DNA from 2 places in the Micromonospora sp. NPDC048909 genome. Region 1 is predicted to be linked to the other one. Evidence: riboswitches for the same ligand, from Rfam matches in the RefSeq annotation. Region 1 holds a riboswitch; the other holds the start of a gene.

What was found. A riboswitch is a leader RNA that binds a small molecule or an ion and turns the genes downstream of it on or off. The one in region 1 is predicted to bind thiamine pyrophosphate.
Region 2: another riboswitch for thiamine pyrophosphate. It lies ahead of thiE (thiamine phosphate synthase); the one in region 1 lies ahead of AB0C04_RS06575 (ECF transporter S component).

What each region holds. Positions count from the first base shown of each region.
Region 1 covers NZ_JBEZFU010000002.1:76,516-84,117, forward strand. The annotation lists gene AB0C04_RS06565 (energy-coupling factor transporter transmembrane component T) at 1-424, opposite strand, end outside; gene AB0C04_RS06570 (ABC transporter ATP-binding protein) at 421-1,839, opposite strand; gene AB0C04_RS06575 (ECF transporter S component) at 1,974-2,558, opposite strand; TPP riboswitch at 2,634-2,740, opposite strand; gene AB0C04_RS06580 (alpha/beta hydrolase) at 2,814-3,644, shown strand; gene AB0C04_RS06585 (SIS domain-containing protein) at 3,679-4,428, shown strand; gene AB0C04_RS06590 (DUF6328 family protein) at 4,606-5,109, shown strand; gene AB0C04_RS06595 (acyl-CoA dehydrogenase family protein) at 5,315-7,237, shown strand; gene AB0C04_RS06600 (hypothetical protein) at 7,295-7,462, opposite strand; gene AB0C04_RS06605 (hypothetical protein) at 7,472-7,602, opposite strand, start outside.
Region 2 covers NZ_JBEZFU010000003.1:40,707-48,308, forward strand. The annotation lists gene AB0C04_RS09530 (ThuA domain-containing protein) at 1-4,223, opposite strand, end outside; TPP riboswitch at 4,505-4,614, shown strand; gene thiE (thiamine phosphate synthase) at 4,609-5,235, shown strand; gene thiO (glycine oxidase ThiO) at 5,229-6,395, shown strand; gene thiS (sulfur carrier protein ThiS) at 6,386-6,586, shown strand; gene AB0C04_RS09550 (thiazole synthase) at 6,583-7,362, shown strand; gene AB0C04_RS09555 (thiamine phosphate synthase) at 7,452-7,602, shown strand, end outside.

The DNA.
Region 1 (7,602 bases):
TCTGGACCAGCGCGTCGGCCAGGTCGGTCGGGTCGGTGGTGGCGAACACGATCACGCCGGGCAGCGCCACCGCGAACATCCGCAGCACCAGCCCGAGCGCGGTGAGCAGCACGCCCGAGGTGACCACGACCGGGCCGGCCTCGACCAGCACCCGGCCGGAGCGCTCGGCGGCGAAGAGCACCAGCGTGACCACGATGCCGACCGCGCTGACCAGCAGCGGCCACGCGCGCCGGGCCAGCACCCGGTAACGCACGCCGAAGAGCGGCAGCAGCGCCAGTTCGAACGCGATGGCGATCGCCGGCGCGACCGGGTCGAGGGTGGCGACCAGCACGATCGAGAAGACCAGCGCGGCGGCCAGCTTGGCGACCGGGTTGCGCCGCGCCAGCGGCGCCCCGGGCACGGCGACGGGTTCGAGGCCGATCACGACCGCCGGCCCAGCGTGAGTTGCCGGTCGGCGAGCGCCGCGACGAACTCCGGGTCGTGGGTCACGGTGACCACGCCGTGCCCGGCGTCGCGCAAATCGGCGAAGAGGTCGACCAGCTCCAGCCAGGTCCGCCGGTCCTGACCGAAGGTGGGCTCGTCGCAGACCAGCAGGCGGGGCGCGGTGGCCAGGGCGGTCGCGACGCTCAGCCGCCGCGCCTCGCCACCGGAGAGGGTGTACGGGTTGGCGCCGGCGAGCGCGGTCAGCCGCAGCCGGTCCAGCAGCTCGTCCACCGTGGACCGGATCGCCGCCTCGGGCCGGCCGCTGCGGCGCGGGCCGAGAGCCAGCTCGTCGTAGACGGTGCTCGTGACGAACTGGTGCTCCGGGTCCTGAAAGACCGAGCCGATCCGGCCGGCCAGGGCGGGGGCGCGCCAGCGGTGCGGGGGAGTGCCCGCGTCCCGGCCGGCCAGCTCCGGGCTCGCCGTCACCGCGCCGGTGCCCGGCCGGAGCAGCCCGCCGAGCAGCAGCGCCATGGTGGACTTGCCCACCCCGTTCGGGCCGAGCACGGCGAGCGCCTCGCCGGCGCGTACCGCCAGGTCGGTGTCGGCCAGCCGGGGTGGCAGGCCGAGCCGGTCGGCGGTGAGCAGCAGGTCGCCCGGGGTCGAGCCGGCGCGCCGGGGCGGCACGGTCCGGCCGGGTACCCAGACGCCCTCGGCGGCGAGCGCGTCGCCGTGGGCGCCGAAGACCGCCTCCGGGGTGCCGTCGGCGCGCACGCCGCCGCCGGGTTCGAGCACCACCACCCGGTCGACCAGCGGTAGCGCCTCGGCCACCCGGTGCTCGACCAGGATCAGCGTGGTGTCGGCGTCCAGCGCCCCGGCGACCGCGTCGCGGACCAGCGCGGCGCCGGCCGGGTCGAGGTTGGCGGTCGGCTCGTCGAGCAGCAGCAGGCCGGGGCGCAGGGCCAGCACCCCGGCCAGCGCGAGGCGCTGCTGCTCGCCGCCGGAGAGGGCGGCGGTGGGCCGGTCCCGGTCGTACGGGAAGCCGACCCGGCGCAGCGCCTCGTCGACCCGGGGCCAGATCTCCGCGGCCGGTACGCCCCGGTTCTCCAGCCCGAACGCCACGTCGTCGCCGCAGCGGGCCATCACCAGCTGGCTCTCCGGGTCCTGGAAGACGATGCCGACGCGTTCCCGGTCCTTACGCGGGTCCAACCCGTCGATCTCGACGGTGCCCGCCTGCTCGCCGGAGTCCTCCGGCAGCAGCCCGGCGAGCGCGGCCAGCAGCGTGCTCTTGCCGGCCCCGGACGGGCCGAGCAGCAGAACCCGCTCGCCGCCTTCGATCCGTAGGTCCACGTCGCGCACGGCCCAGCGCTTGCGCCCGGCGTGCCGCCACCCGAATCCCCGCAGCTCCACCCGGCCCACCACACCCCCTCCCCGCGCGCCGCTACCGGCCCCGTCATGTTGATCAAGAGGTTTGCGTCAGAAATCGGGCCGCCGTTGACGCAAACCTCTTGATCAACGGGTCCGGGGGTGGGGGAGGGAGGGTGGGGTGGGGGTTAGATGGCGGGGCGTTCGCGGGCGGCGGGGAACCGGTCGAGGACGCCGGTGTCGGCCAGGGCCCGGGTGAGGGCGAGGCTGCCGAACCCGGCGATCACCAGTGAGCTGGCAGCGGTGATCAGGATGTACGGGAGCCGGAAGCTGACCCACGAGGTCGCCGGGTACCAGACGAAGACGTCGTAGATGGCCGCCGCGAGACCGGCCAGCGTGGCGGCCAGCAGCGCGATGGGCGCCTTGAAGGTGCGGTAGCCGAAGGCCGCGAACGCCAGCTCCGCGGCGGCCGCCTCCAGCGGGCCCTGGATGACCAGCGTCCAGCCCCAACTGCTGCCCAGCGCCACCGAGACCAGCGCCGCGACCGTGAGCGTGAAGAAGGCGGCACCGGGCTTCCGGATGATCAGCCCGCCCAGGACGGCGGGAACCAGCCAGACGCCGTAGAGGACCGCCCGGCCGGGCAGCGGAATGGCGTCGGCGGGACCGTTCCAGAGCAGGCCCCAGGCCCAGAAGATGATGCCGAAGGCGATGGCGATCACCGAGGCCACGACGATGTCGACGGTCCGCCAACGGTTCGTGTCGGGTTGTGTCATGCGAGTGCTCCCAGTTCTGTGGAGGAACCAGGAGAAGACGCACGCCGACGTCCGGTGGAACCGGACGGCGGCGCGGCTGGAGGTCGACCGAACTCCCTGCGCTGGCATTACCCAGATCAGGTTCGAGGGTCTGCGGGCGTGTGCCCGCACTCTCAGCGCTGTGCGCTCCCCTGTCGGATGTGAAGTTGTTCCACAGACGCTAGCACCGCGACCGGGGGCCGGGCGACGCCGGCCGGCCTGGGTAGGCTGCTGATCATGCGGATCGACGCCCGAGGATTCACGTTCGACGTCCGCGCCGGTGGACCGGAGGAGGCCCCGCCGGTACTGCTGCTGCACGGCTTCCCGCAGCACGGCGGGGAGTTCGACGACCTGACGCCGGCCCTGCATGCCGCCGGCCTGCGCACGTACGCGCCGGACCAGCGCGGCTACTCGCCCGGCGCCCGCCCGGAGACCGTCGAGGCGTACCGGTTGGCGGAGCTGGTCGCCGACGTGGTGGCGCTGCTCGGCGCGCTGGGCGTCGAGGCGGCGCACCTGGTGGGGCACGACTGGGGCGCGGTCGTCGCCTGGGCCGTGGCCGCCGCCCACCCCGGCCGGATCCGTACTCTCACCGCCGTGTCGGTGCCGCACCCCGCCGCGATGGCGTACGCGCTGGCCCACGACACGCAGCAGAAGGTCCGCTCGTCGTACATGGTGCTGTTCCGGCAGCCCGGCAAGGCGGAGAAGGTGCTGCTCGGGTTGCGGGCGGCGGCGCTGCGTCGGATGCTCGCCGGGGTCGGCGACGAGGACCGGGTGGCGGCGTACGCGGAGCCGATGCGCGCGCCCGGCGCGCTGACCGGGGCGTTGAACTGGTACCGGGCGATGTCCCGGGGTGACCTGGCCGCGGTCGGGCCGGTGACCGTGCCGACCACGTTCGTCTGGAGCGACCGGGACATCGCCATCGGCCGGACCGCCGCCGAGGCGTGCGCGCAGCACGTGTCGGGGGACTACCGCTTCGTCGAGCTGCCCGGGGTGACCCACTGGATTCCGGACGAGGCGCCGGCGGCGCTGGCCGAGGCGATCGTCGCCCGGGTGCGGGGCGTGGCCTGAGCCGCGTCCGGCGGTCAGTAGGAATGGAGGAGACATGACGTTGAGCGCCGACGCCTACCTGGCGGTGGTGACCGAGACGATGAACCGGGTCGCCGCGAGCCAGCGGGAGGCGGTGGGTCGGGCGGCGGACCTGCTCGCCGACGCGGTACGTGCCGACGGGGTGGTGCACGCCTTCGGCGCCGGGCACTCCGAGGCGCTCTCGATGGAGATCGCCGGCCGGGCCGGCGGGCTGGTGCCGACCAACAAGATCGCCCTGCGGGATCTGGTGCTGCACGGCGGCGCGCCGGCCGATCTGCTCGGGCCGACCCTGGAGCGGGATCCGTCGGTCGCGCACCGCCTCTACGAGCTGGCCCCGGTCCGACCGGCGGACGTCTTCGTGGTGGCCTCGAACTCGGGCGTGAACGGCGCGATCGTCGAGTTCGCCAGCCTGGTCAAGGAGCGCGGCCACGGGTTGGTGGCGATCACCTCGGCGCAGCACTCGGCGCAGATGACCTCCCGGCACCCGTCCGGGCGGAAGCTCGCCGACCTCGCCGACGTGGTGCTCGACAACGGCGCCCCGTACGGCGACGCGACGTTGCCGCTGCCTGACGGCGGCGCGGTCGGCGCGGTCTCCTCCATCACCGCGGCGCTGCTCGCGCAGCAGATCACGGTCGAGGTGGTGGCCCGACTGCTCGCCGCGGGGGAGCGGCCCCCGGTCTACCTCTCCGCCAACATCGCCGGGGGCGACGAGCACAACCACGTGCTGGAGGCCCGCTACGCCGGCCGGATCCGCCGCGGCTCCTGACCGCCACCGGCGGGTGTCTCGCGCGCTCCTGACCCGCGACCGGCGGGCGCATCGCGGCGCGGGCGGCGACCGCCGGCGGGTCGATCCTGAGCTGGTTTCGCGGATTGCGTGATCGGGCATTGGCGTTGCTGCCGGCGGCGGGCCCCGCCGGCAGTAGCGTCTGACCGGAGGTAACGCGTGTCGAAGGAAACCGAGAAGCAGCGCTGGCAGCGCAATTTCGCCGACCTGCTCCAGGAGCTCCGGGTCGCGCAGACCGGGGTGCAGATCCTCTTCGCGTTCCTGCTGACCCTGCCGTTCAGCAACGGCTTCACCAGGACGACCGAGTTCCAGCGGGACGTCTACGTGGTCTCGCTGCTGGCCGCGGCGGCCGCCACCGCGCTGATCATCTCGCCGGTGGCGTTCCACCGGGCGCTGTTCCGCCAGGGGCGCAAGCCGGAGCTGGTCCGCTTCGCCCACCGGATGGCCACCGGCGGGCTCGCCTTCATGCTGATCGCCATGGTCAGCGCGGTGCTGCTGATCACCGACTTCGTGCTGGACCGTCCGATCGCGTTCGTGCTCAGCGCGGTGACCGCGGTCTGGTTCCTCGTCTTCTGGGTGCTGCTGCCGTTCGCCCGTCGCAACTGGGGTGACGACGACATCGACGACGATGACGACGACCCGCGCGCGGTCACCGGCGACTGACCGGCGATCGCCGAATCTCGATCTTCACAGACCGCTACCCCTGGGTAACAACCGGGGGTAGCGTGGCATTTGTCGAGCACGTTGACGCGCCGGACCGAGGTTCGAGGGGGCAGCCGTGACCACGACGCAGAACAGCCGACCCGTGCCGGACGAGCCCGGCGCCGTCCCGGAGCGGCCCGACACCAGCGGCGGTGTCGCCGCCGCGTTGCCGGTCGAGGCGGGGCAGGTCTCCGAGAAGGAGGCGCGCCAGGTCGCCGAGGCGGCACGGCAGTCCACCTGGGACCGCCCCAGCTTCGGCAAGGAGCTCTTCCTCGGCCGGTTCCGGCTCGACCTGATCAATCCCTGGCCCCGCTCCGACCCGGCGGAGGACGCCCGGGCCGAGGAGTTCCTCGACCAGCTCCGGGCGTTCCTCGTGACCGAGGTGGACGGCGCCGCGATCGAGCGCGACGCGCACATCCCCGACGAGGTGTTCCACGGGCTGGCCCGGCTCGGCGCGTTCGGCATGAAGATCGACCGCTCGTACGGCGGGCTCGGGCTGAGCAACCTGCAGTACTGCCGGGCGTTGATGCTGGCCGGCTCGATCAGCCCGGCCATCGGCGCGCTGCTCTCGGCGCACCAGTCCATCGGCGTGCCACAGCCGCTCAAGATGTTCGGTACCGCCGAGCAGAAGCAGCTCTTCCTGCCCCGGCTGGCCGCCGGCGAGGTCTCCGCCTTCCTGCTCACCGAGCCGGACGTCGGCTCCGACCCCGCCCGACTGGCCACCACGGCCGAACCGACCGAGGACGGCACCGGCTACCGGCTCAACGGGGTGAAGCTCTGGGCCACCAACGGCACGGTGGCCACCCTGCTGGTGGTGATGGCCCGGGTGCCGGCCGCCGAGGGCCGCCGCGGCGGGATCACCGCGTTCGTCGTGGAGGGCGACGCCGAGGGCATCACCGTGGAGCGGCGTAACGCCTTCGTCGGCCTGCGCGGTCTGGAGAACAGCCTCACCCGGTTCCACGACGTCTTCGTCCCGAAGGAGAACGTCATCGGGGGCGAGGGCAAGGGTTTGAAGATCGCCCTGACCACGCTGAACACCGGCCGGCTGTCGCTGCCGGCGATGTGCGTCGGCGCCGGCAAGTGGGCGTTGAACGTGGCCCGGGAGTGGTCCGCCGACCGGGTGCAGTGGGGCCGGGCGGTCGGCGAGCACGAGGCGGTCGCCCAGAAGCTCGCCTTCATGGCCGCCACGACGTACGGCATGGAGACCATGCTGGATCTCTGCTGCCTGCTCGCCGACGACGACCGCAACGACATCCGGATCGAGGCCGCGCTGGTCAAGCTCTACGCCAGCGAGATGGCCTGGCGGATCGCCGACGACCTGATCCAGATCCGTGGCGGCCGTGGCTACGAGACGGCGGATTCGCTGGCGGCCCGGGGCGAGCGGCCGGCCGCCGTCGAGCAGCTGCTGCGCGACCTGCGGATCAACCGGATCTTCGAGGGCTCCACCGAGATCATGCATCTGCTGATCGCCCGGGAGGCGGTCGACGCGCACCTGTCGGTCGCCGGGGACATCATCGACCCGGACGCCGGCCTCGGCCGCAAGGCCAAGGCGGGTGCCCGGGCCGGCGCCTTCTACGCCAGGTGGCTGCCCACCCTCGCCGTCGGTCGTGGCCAGCGGCCCACGGCGTACGCCGAGTTCGGGCCGCTCGCCGGCCACCTGCGGCAGGTGGAGCGCGCCTCGCGCAAGCTGGCCCGGTCGACCTTCTACGCGATGTCCCGCTGGCAGGGCAAGATGGAGCGCAAGCAGGCGTTCCTGGGCCGGGTGGTGGACATCGGCGCGGAGCTGTTCGCGATGTCCGCCGTGTGCGTGCGGGCGCACGCCGAGCGGGACGTCCGGCCGGAGAACCTCGAGCTGGCCGACCTGTTCTGTCGGCAGGCCCGGGTCCGGGTCGACGCGCTCTTCACCGCGCTCTGGGAGAACACCGACTCGGTGGACGTGACGGCCGCCAAGCGCATCCTCGCCGGCCGGTACGCGGCCCTGGAGGAGGGTGTGGTCACCCCGCCGACGGACGACCCCTGGGTGGCCCCGTGGTCGCCTGGCCCGTCCACCGCGGCCGACGTCCGCCGCCGGATTCCCCCGCCGCAGTGATCGCCCGGCGGTCGGCGGCGGTGGCCGCCGGTCGCCGGGACCTGGGCGGGTGCCAGCTCAGCGGGCGATCGCCCAGGCCAGGATCGCGGCCAGGATCACCCCGTTGAGCGCGGCGAGACCCAGGTACGCCCCCGGCGGGATCTTCCGCCCCTTGCGGACGAAGTTGACCAGTACGCCGGCATAACCGAGCAGCAGGACGGCGATCACGACCAGGAAGTAGAACACCCGAAGACCTTAGCGGCCGTCCCTGAGACCCAGTTGGCGCAGCTCCAGTGCGGCGAGCGCGTCGACGGTGTCGTCGTCGCCGCGGCGCCACGCCTCGGCGACGTCGGGCCCGATCCGGGTCAGCCGACCCAGCGGCTGGG
Region 2 (7,602 bases), on a different contig from region 1:
CCGGTGTTGTCGGTGCCGTAGATGTCACCGTTCGGCACGTCGACCCGCAGCGCGCCACCGGTCACCCGGTAACCCGTCGGGTCCTCCCGCAGGATCGCGTCCCACCGGCACTTGTCCAGCGTGTCGCCGCTGAACTCGTCCGACGGGTCGACCGGTCCGGCCGGCTCGTCGGGCGAGACCTGGAACCAGTCGAACGCCGCCTCGACCACCGGCGCGTCGGTGCCGCCGTTGAGCGCGAAGAGGCCGATCCGCGGGTTGGTGATGCCGGCGAGCGCGGCCGACCGGCCGACCGGGGTGAAGGTCTGCCCGTCGGCCGAGACGGCGGCGGTCAGGTTCGTCCCGTCGCTGCTCAGCCGCAGGTGCAGCGTGTCGCCCGCCGGAGCGGCGGCGCTGTCGGCGGCCTCGTTGCGCGGCGTGCCGGCGGTCTCCCGGATGAACTCCACCCGCCGGCTGCCCGAGAAGAGCAGGTCCAGCTTGGCGTAGTTGTCGTCGTCGCCGTAGACCAGCAGGCCGGCCTGCTGGTAGTTGGTCGTCACCGGGAGGGTGATCCGGGTGGTCGCCTGCCAGGCCCCGGTCGGCGCCGGCTGGAGCACCAGGTTGGTGGCGTCGTTGCGGGCCCCGTAGAGGTCACCCACCCCGGTCGGCAGACGCAGCGCGCCCTCCGAGACCGAGTAGAGCTGGTTCTCCCGGACCACGCTCCAGCGGGTCTTGTCGAGGCTGGCGCCGCTGAAGTCGTCCGAGCGCGCCCCGAAGCAGGACGTGTTCGGCGCATCCACCCGCACCGGCACCGTGGCGTACGACTTGGCGCCCTTGCTGTCGGTCACCGTGAGCGTCGCCGTGAAGGTGCCCGGGCTGGTGTAGGTGTGGCTGGCGTCCAGCGTGGACGCCGTGCCGCCGTCACCGAAGTCCCAGGCGTACGTCAGCGGGGTGTCGCCCTCGGCGTCGGTGGCCGTGCCGTCGAAGGCGACGGTGACCGGCGCGGTGCCGGCGGTCGGGGTGGCGGTGGCGCTGACCACCGGTGGCCCATTCTCCGTGACGCCGCGGCCGAGGAAGTCCATCCAGTTGACGTTGAGCAGCGACCCCGCGCCGCCGTTCGGGTCCCGGGCCACGAAGTACAGCGTGCCGCTCGCGGCACCGGTCACCGGCGCGGTCACGTCCGTGTACGTCTGCCATCCGCCGGTGCCCGGCACGGTGGCCGAGGCGACCAGCGGTCCGTCGGCCGCGCCGACCCGGACCTCGATCCGACCACCGGCGACGGCCGAGGCGGCCCGGAACCGGATGTCGGTGATGTTGGTCAGGTCCGCCGGGGCGAGCGACCACCAGTCGCCGTCCTCGATGAACCCGATGTTCTGGCCGCCACCGGCGGTGTCGCCGGTGGTCTCCCGCTGCACGCCGGCGTCGCCGCCGCCGGTGCTCACCGGCGCCCGGCCGGTCGCGGTGAAGTACTCGGCCTGCTTGCGCTTGGGCTGCAACTGCTCGATCGCCCGGCCGGTGAGCGGCCCGGCCCCGCCGGCGCCGCCCTCGTCGGTGTAGGTGGCCTCGAAGACGGCGAAGACGTTCGCCTCGGCGCCGTGCCCGGAGGCGAGCGACGTCTGGACGGTGCCGGTGCAGCCGGTGTGCTGCTCCAGCGGGTGGGCGTGTTCGTCGTGGCCGAGCAGCACCTGGAGCTGGACCCGGTCGCAGTCGATCTCCCCGTCCTCCGGGTCGGTCACCTTGACCGTGTAGCGGACCTGGTCACCCCAGTCGAAGAAGCCGCCGTCCGGCGGGAACTCGATGGTCACCGTCGGCGCGGTGTTGCCCACGGTGACCGGCACGTTGGCCACCGCGGTGCGGCCCTTCGGGTTGGTCACCGTGAGCTGGGCGGTGAAGCTGCCCGCCGTCGCGTAGGTGTGCGTCGGGCTCGCCTCGGTGGAGGTCTGCCCGTCGCCGAAGGCCCAGGCGTAGGTGAGCGTGCCACCGTCCGGGTCCCGGGAGCCGGCGCTGGAGAAGCTCACGGTCAGCGGCGCCGGCCCGGAGGTCGGCGTGGCGGCCGCCACCGCGATCGGCGCCCGGTCCCCGGCGATGTAGTCGATCCGGTAGACGCCGGAGTTGTCGTTGTTGCCGCCGAAGCCGCTGCCCCACTCGATCAGGTAGAGCGCGCCGTCCGGGCCGAACTCGAAGTCCATCGGCCGGATCATGCTCATGCCGGTGAGCAGCTGGTTGATGTCCACCAGCGACTTGCCGTCGGCGGTCACCTGCATGGTGTACATCTTCGACTGGTTCCACTCACCGAGCAGCGCCTTGCCGTCGTAGTACGCCGGCCACTTGCGCTCGGAGTTCAGGTCGGCGTCGTAGCGGTAGACCGGGCCGCCCATCGGGGCGCCACCGCCGCCGATCTCCGGGTACCGGGCGTCACCGGCGTAGCCGTAGTCGACGGTGGCCGGGACGACCGGCGGAAGGTTGGTCAGGCCGGTGTTGTTGGGCGAGTTGTTCACCGGCGCGGCGCAGTCGAACTTCGCCCCGCTCGGGCCGGAGGGGAAGGTGTAGTCGTTGTACGCCTCGTTCGTCCCGGTGCAGTACGGCCAGCCGTAGTTGCCGGGCGTGACGACGTTCCACTCGACCAGGCCGCGGGGGCCCCGGGTCGGGTTGTCCGCGTTGGCGTCCGGCCCGTAGTCCGCGACGTAGAGCGTGTTGGTCTTCGGGTCGGTGCCGATCCGGAACGGGTTACGGAAGCCCATCGCGAAGATCTCGGGGCGGGTCTTGTCGGTCCCCGGCGCGAAGAGGTTTCCGGCCGGGACGGTGTACGTCCCGTCGTCCTCCGGGTGGATCCGGATCACCTTGCCGCGCAGGTCGTTCGTGTTGCCCGAGGTGCGCTGGGCGTCGTAGTCCTGGCGGCCCGGCCGCTCGTCGATCGGCGTGTACGCGTTCGACTCGAACGGGTTGGTGTTGTCACCGGTGGCCAGGTAGAGGTTGCCGGCCCCGTCGAAGGCCATGCTGCCGCCGGCGTGGCAGCAGGTGTTGCGCTGGGTGTCGACCCGCAGCACCTGCTTCTCGCTGGCCGGGTCGATGGTGTCGCCGGTCACCGTGAACCGGGACAGCAGGTTGCGCGCGACACCGTCGTTCGGGGCGTAGTAGAGGTAGACCCAGTGGTTGGTGGCGAAGTCCGGGTCGAGCCGGATGCCGATCAGGCCGTCCTCGTTGCCGGTGAAGACGTCCAGGTCGACGGCGGTGACGGTGCTGCCGGTGTCCGGCTTGACGATCTGCACCCGGCCGTCGCGCTCGATGTAGAAGACCCGCCCGTCGGGCGCGATGTCCAGCTCCATCGGGTTGCTGGTGTTGCTGTCCAGGGCGACCTTCTCGAAGCTGGCGGTCTTCGAGGCGCCGCAGTCGGCGTCCGCCGCGCCCGCGGCGGTACGGATGCCGCCGAGCAGGTGGCCCAGGAACTCTGGCTCGGCGTACGACTCCCGGGTGTGGCCGCCCCCGGTGTACCAGGACCGGCCGCCGTCGAAGTCCTGGCACCAGGCGATCGGGTGGTCGGCGCCCATCGCGCCGGCGCCCGGGGTGTAGCTCTTCTCGTCCAGGCTGGCCAGCACGTGCACGTCCGGCCGCGGGTTGGTCTGGTAGTTGTACCACTCGTCGAACCGCGACCAGCGGTCCGGCAGCTCGGCCGTGGACGGGTGGGCGTGGTCCTCCACCTTCACCGTGGCCTGCTGGTTCGCCGGGTGGTTGGCGAAGTAGGCGCCGACCAGGTCGCCGTACCAGGACCAGCTGTACTCGGTGTCCGAGGCGGCGTGGATGCCGACGTAGCCGCCGCCGGCACGGATGTAGCGCTCGAACGCCGCCTGCTGCTCGGGGTCGAGCACGTCGCCGGTGGTGGAGAGCCAGATCACCGCCTGGTACTTCGCCAGGTTGGCGTCGCTGAACGCGGCGCCGTCCTCGCTGCTGTCGACGGTGAATCCGTTGGCCGCGCCGAGCTGCTGGATGGCGGCGATGCCGGTCGGGATCGAGTCGTGCCGGAAACCGGCGGTCTTGGAGAAGACCAGGACGGAGAAGGGGTCGTCGGCCACCTGCGCGGCCTTGGGCAGCACCTGGGTGACGGGGGCCGCGGCCTGCGCGTCCCGCGGGGGGATCTGCGCGGCGGCCGGTGCCGCCTGCGCGGGCGCGCCGAACAGGGTCGATGTGGCCAGAGCGAACGAGAGCAGGGTTGCGGTGAGGGGTATACGGGCACGACGAGATCGGGACACGCCGCCTCCTATGTCGCGGTGGACAGGGATCGCGGGGGCCGGCTCGCCGAAGACCGTCCCAGATGGAGCCGGTGCGGACACCGTGTCAGGGTGTCCACGCCAGCATTTTGTCGAATCGCTGAACAAATTAATTCCGCTGGATGCATGTCGGGCAAGATGCCAGCGGGTAACGGTTCTGCAACGGCGGGCGACATTCCGAACAGGACCGCATGAAGCGCCCAGCCGGATCCGCCACCGACCCCCGCCTTGGCAGCCCGACGGTTCTGTCGTACCGTGACACGCAAGTAACCCACGGGAGCCCGGTGTACCGGGCTGAGAGGGGGGCTGACAGCCCCCGACCGTCGAACCTGATCCGGGTAATGCCGGCGCAGGGAGGAGTGTTGCCGTGCTGTCCCTTGGGCGACTGCATCTGATCACCGACACCCGACCCGGGCGGGACCCACTCACCGTGGTCCGGGCCGCCCTGTCGGCGGCCCGCGCCGAACTCGTGGTGCAGGTCCGGGTCGAGGACTCCGCCACCGACCGCGAGGCGTACGACCTGGCCCGCCGGGTGCTGGCGCTCTGCGCGCCGTACGGGGCGAGCTGCCTGGTCAACGACCGGCTGCACGTGGCGCTGGCGGTGGGCGCCGCCGGCGGGCACGTCGGCGCCGACGACCTGCCCGTCGGGGCGGCCCGCCGGGTGCTCGGCCCGGCCGCCGTGCTCGGCGCCACCGCCCGGGAACCCGGCACGGCCGCCGAGGCGGTCACCGCCGGCGCCAGCTACCTGGGGGTCGGCCCCTGCCATCCCACCGCCACCAAGGAGGGCCTGCCGCCGCCGATCGGGGCGGCCGGGGTGCGGGCGGTGGCCGCGGCGGTCGACGTGCCGGTGATCGCCATCGGTGGGGTGACCGCCGCCGGCGTGCCGGCGCTGCGGGCCGCCGGAGCGTACGGGGTGGCGGTGGTCGGCGCGGTCTCCGCCGCCGCCGACCCGGCCCGCGCGACCACCGAGCTGCTCGGGGCCCTGACGTGCTGACCGGCCGGTCGGCGTCGACGCGATCCGACGACCGGGTCCGGCCGGACGTGGCGGTGGTGGGGGCGGGACCGATCGGGCTGGCGGTCGCCTGGCGGTGCGCCGCCCGCGGGCTGCGGGTGGTCGTGCACGACCCGGCCCCCGGCTCGGGAGCGTCGGCGGTCGCCGCCGGCATGCTCTCCCCGGTCGCCGAGGCGTACTTCGGTGAGCGGGAGCTGACCGGGTTGCTGGTGGAGTCCGCCGCCCGCTGGCCGGCGTTCGCCGCCGAGCTGACCGAGGCGACCGGCGCCGAGCTCGGCTACCGGACCGAGGGAACCCTGATGGTCGGGCTGACCGGGGACGACCTGGCCGAGGCGCGCCGGCTCTGGGCGTACCAGCAGGGGCTCGGCCTGCCGGTGACCCCGCTGCGCCCCAGCGAGCTGCGCGACCGCGAACCGGCGCTGGCCACCCGGGTACGCGGCGGGGCGCTCGCGCCCACCGACCACCAGATCGACCCGCGGCTGCTGGTGCCCGCGCTGCGTACCGCCGCCGAGCGGGCGGGTGCGGTGCTGGTGCCCGCGCCGGTGCGCCGGCTGGCCGAGCTGGGCGCGCCCGTCACGGTGGTGGCGGCCGGCTGCGGCGCCGCCGCGCTGGCCGGGCTGCCGGTCCGGCCGGTGAAGGGACAGGTGCTCCGGCTCCGCGCGCCGGGTGGCGCTGCGCCGGGCTTCCGGCACGTCATCCGGGGGTACGCCGACGGCGAGCAGGTCTACCTGGTGCCCCGGGACAGCGGCGAGGTGGTCGTCGGGGCGACGGTCGAGGAACGCCGGGACACCGACGTCTCCGCCGGTGCGGTGCTCCGCCTGCTCCGCGCCGCGGTCGAGCTGCTCCCCGAGCTGGCCGAGTACGACCTGGTCGAGACGGTCGCCGGGCTGCGGCCCGCCACGCCGGACAACGCGCCCATCCTCGGCCCGTTGCCCGGCCGGCCGGACGTGCTGGCGGCCACCGGGCACCACCGGCACGGGATCGTGCTCACCCCGGTCACCGCCGACCTGATCGCCGACCTGGTCAGCACCGGCGCGCCCGACCCGCTGCTCGCGCCCTTCCGACCGGACCGGTTCGCCATCGCGGGCCCGACCGCCGTCGGTGCAACTGATTCGACGATGAAGGGGGACCGGTGGAACTGACGGTGAACGGGGCCGGGCGCACACTGCCCGGCGGCGCGACGGTGGCCGACCTGGTCCGCGAGGTCACCCCGCAGCAGCGCGGGCTCGCGGTCGCGGTGAACGGCGAGGTGGTCCCGCGGACCGGCTGGCCGGCGACCGTGCTGCGCGACGGCGACCGGGTCGAGGTGCTCAGCGCGGCCCAGGGCGGGTGAGCGGGGTGACGTTCGAGATCGGCGGCGTGCCCTTCACCTCGCGGCTCATCCTGGGCACCGGCGGCGCGGCGAACCTGCACGTGCTGGAGCAGGCCATCCGGGCCTCCGGCACCGAGCTGGTCACCGTGGCGTTACGCCGGGTGGACACCGCGCCCGGCAGCGCCGGTGGCCTGCTGGAGCTGCTGGACCGGTGCGGCGTACGGCTGCTGCCGAACACCGCCGGCTGCTACACGGCCGGCGAGGCGGTCAAGGTCGCCCGACTGGCCCGGGACGCGTTCGACACCGACTGGATCAAGCTGGAGGTGATCGGCGACGAGCGGACGCTCCTCCCGGACGGGGTGGAGCTGCTGCGCGCGGCCGAGGAACTGGTGGCCGACGGGTTCACCGTCCTGCCGTACACCTCGGACGACCCGGTGCTGGCCCGGCGACTGGCCGACGTGGGCTGCGCGGCCGTGATGCCGGCCGGCGCGCCGATCGGCTCCGGGCTCGGCATCGGCAACCCGCACCACATCCGGCTGATCCGCCAGGGCGTCGGCGTGCCGGTGATCCTCGACGCCGGCATCGGGACCGCCTCCGACGCGGCGCTGGCAATGGAACTCGGCTGCGACGCGGTGCTGCTGGCCAGCGCGGTCACCCGGGCCGCCGACCCGGTGGCGATGGCCACCGCGATGCGGCACGCCGTCGAGGCCGGCCGGCTCGCCGCCGGTGCGGGCCGCATCCCCCGCCGCTTCCACGCCCTCGCGTCCACCCCGGACGACGGGCGGCCGGACCTGTGAACGCGCAGCCCGACACCGCTACCCCTCTGGATCTCGGCAGAAGCGGACCCCTGGCGGGGTCGGGAGCTGCCAAGATCCCGGTCGGCGCGGTGCCGACCGGCGTCGTGCTGCTGACCGATCGGCGGGTGGCGCGGCGGCCGTTGGTCAGCGTGGTCGCGGCGGCGGTGGGCGGGGGAGTGCGCTGGGTCGTTCTGCGGGAGAAGGACCTGCCCCGCGCCGAGCGAGCGGCCCTCGCCGTCG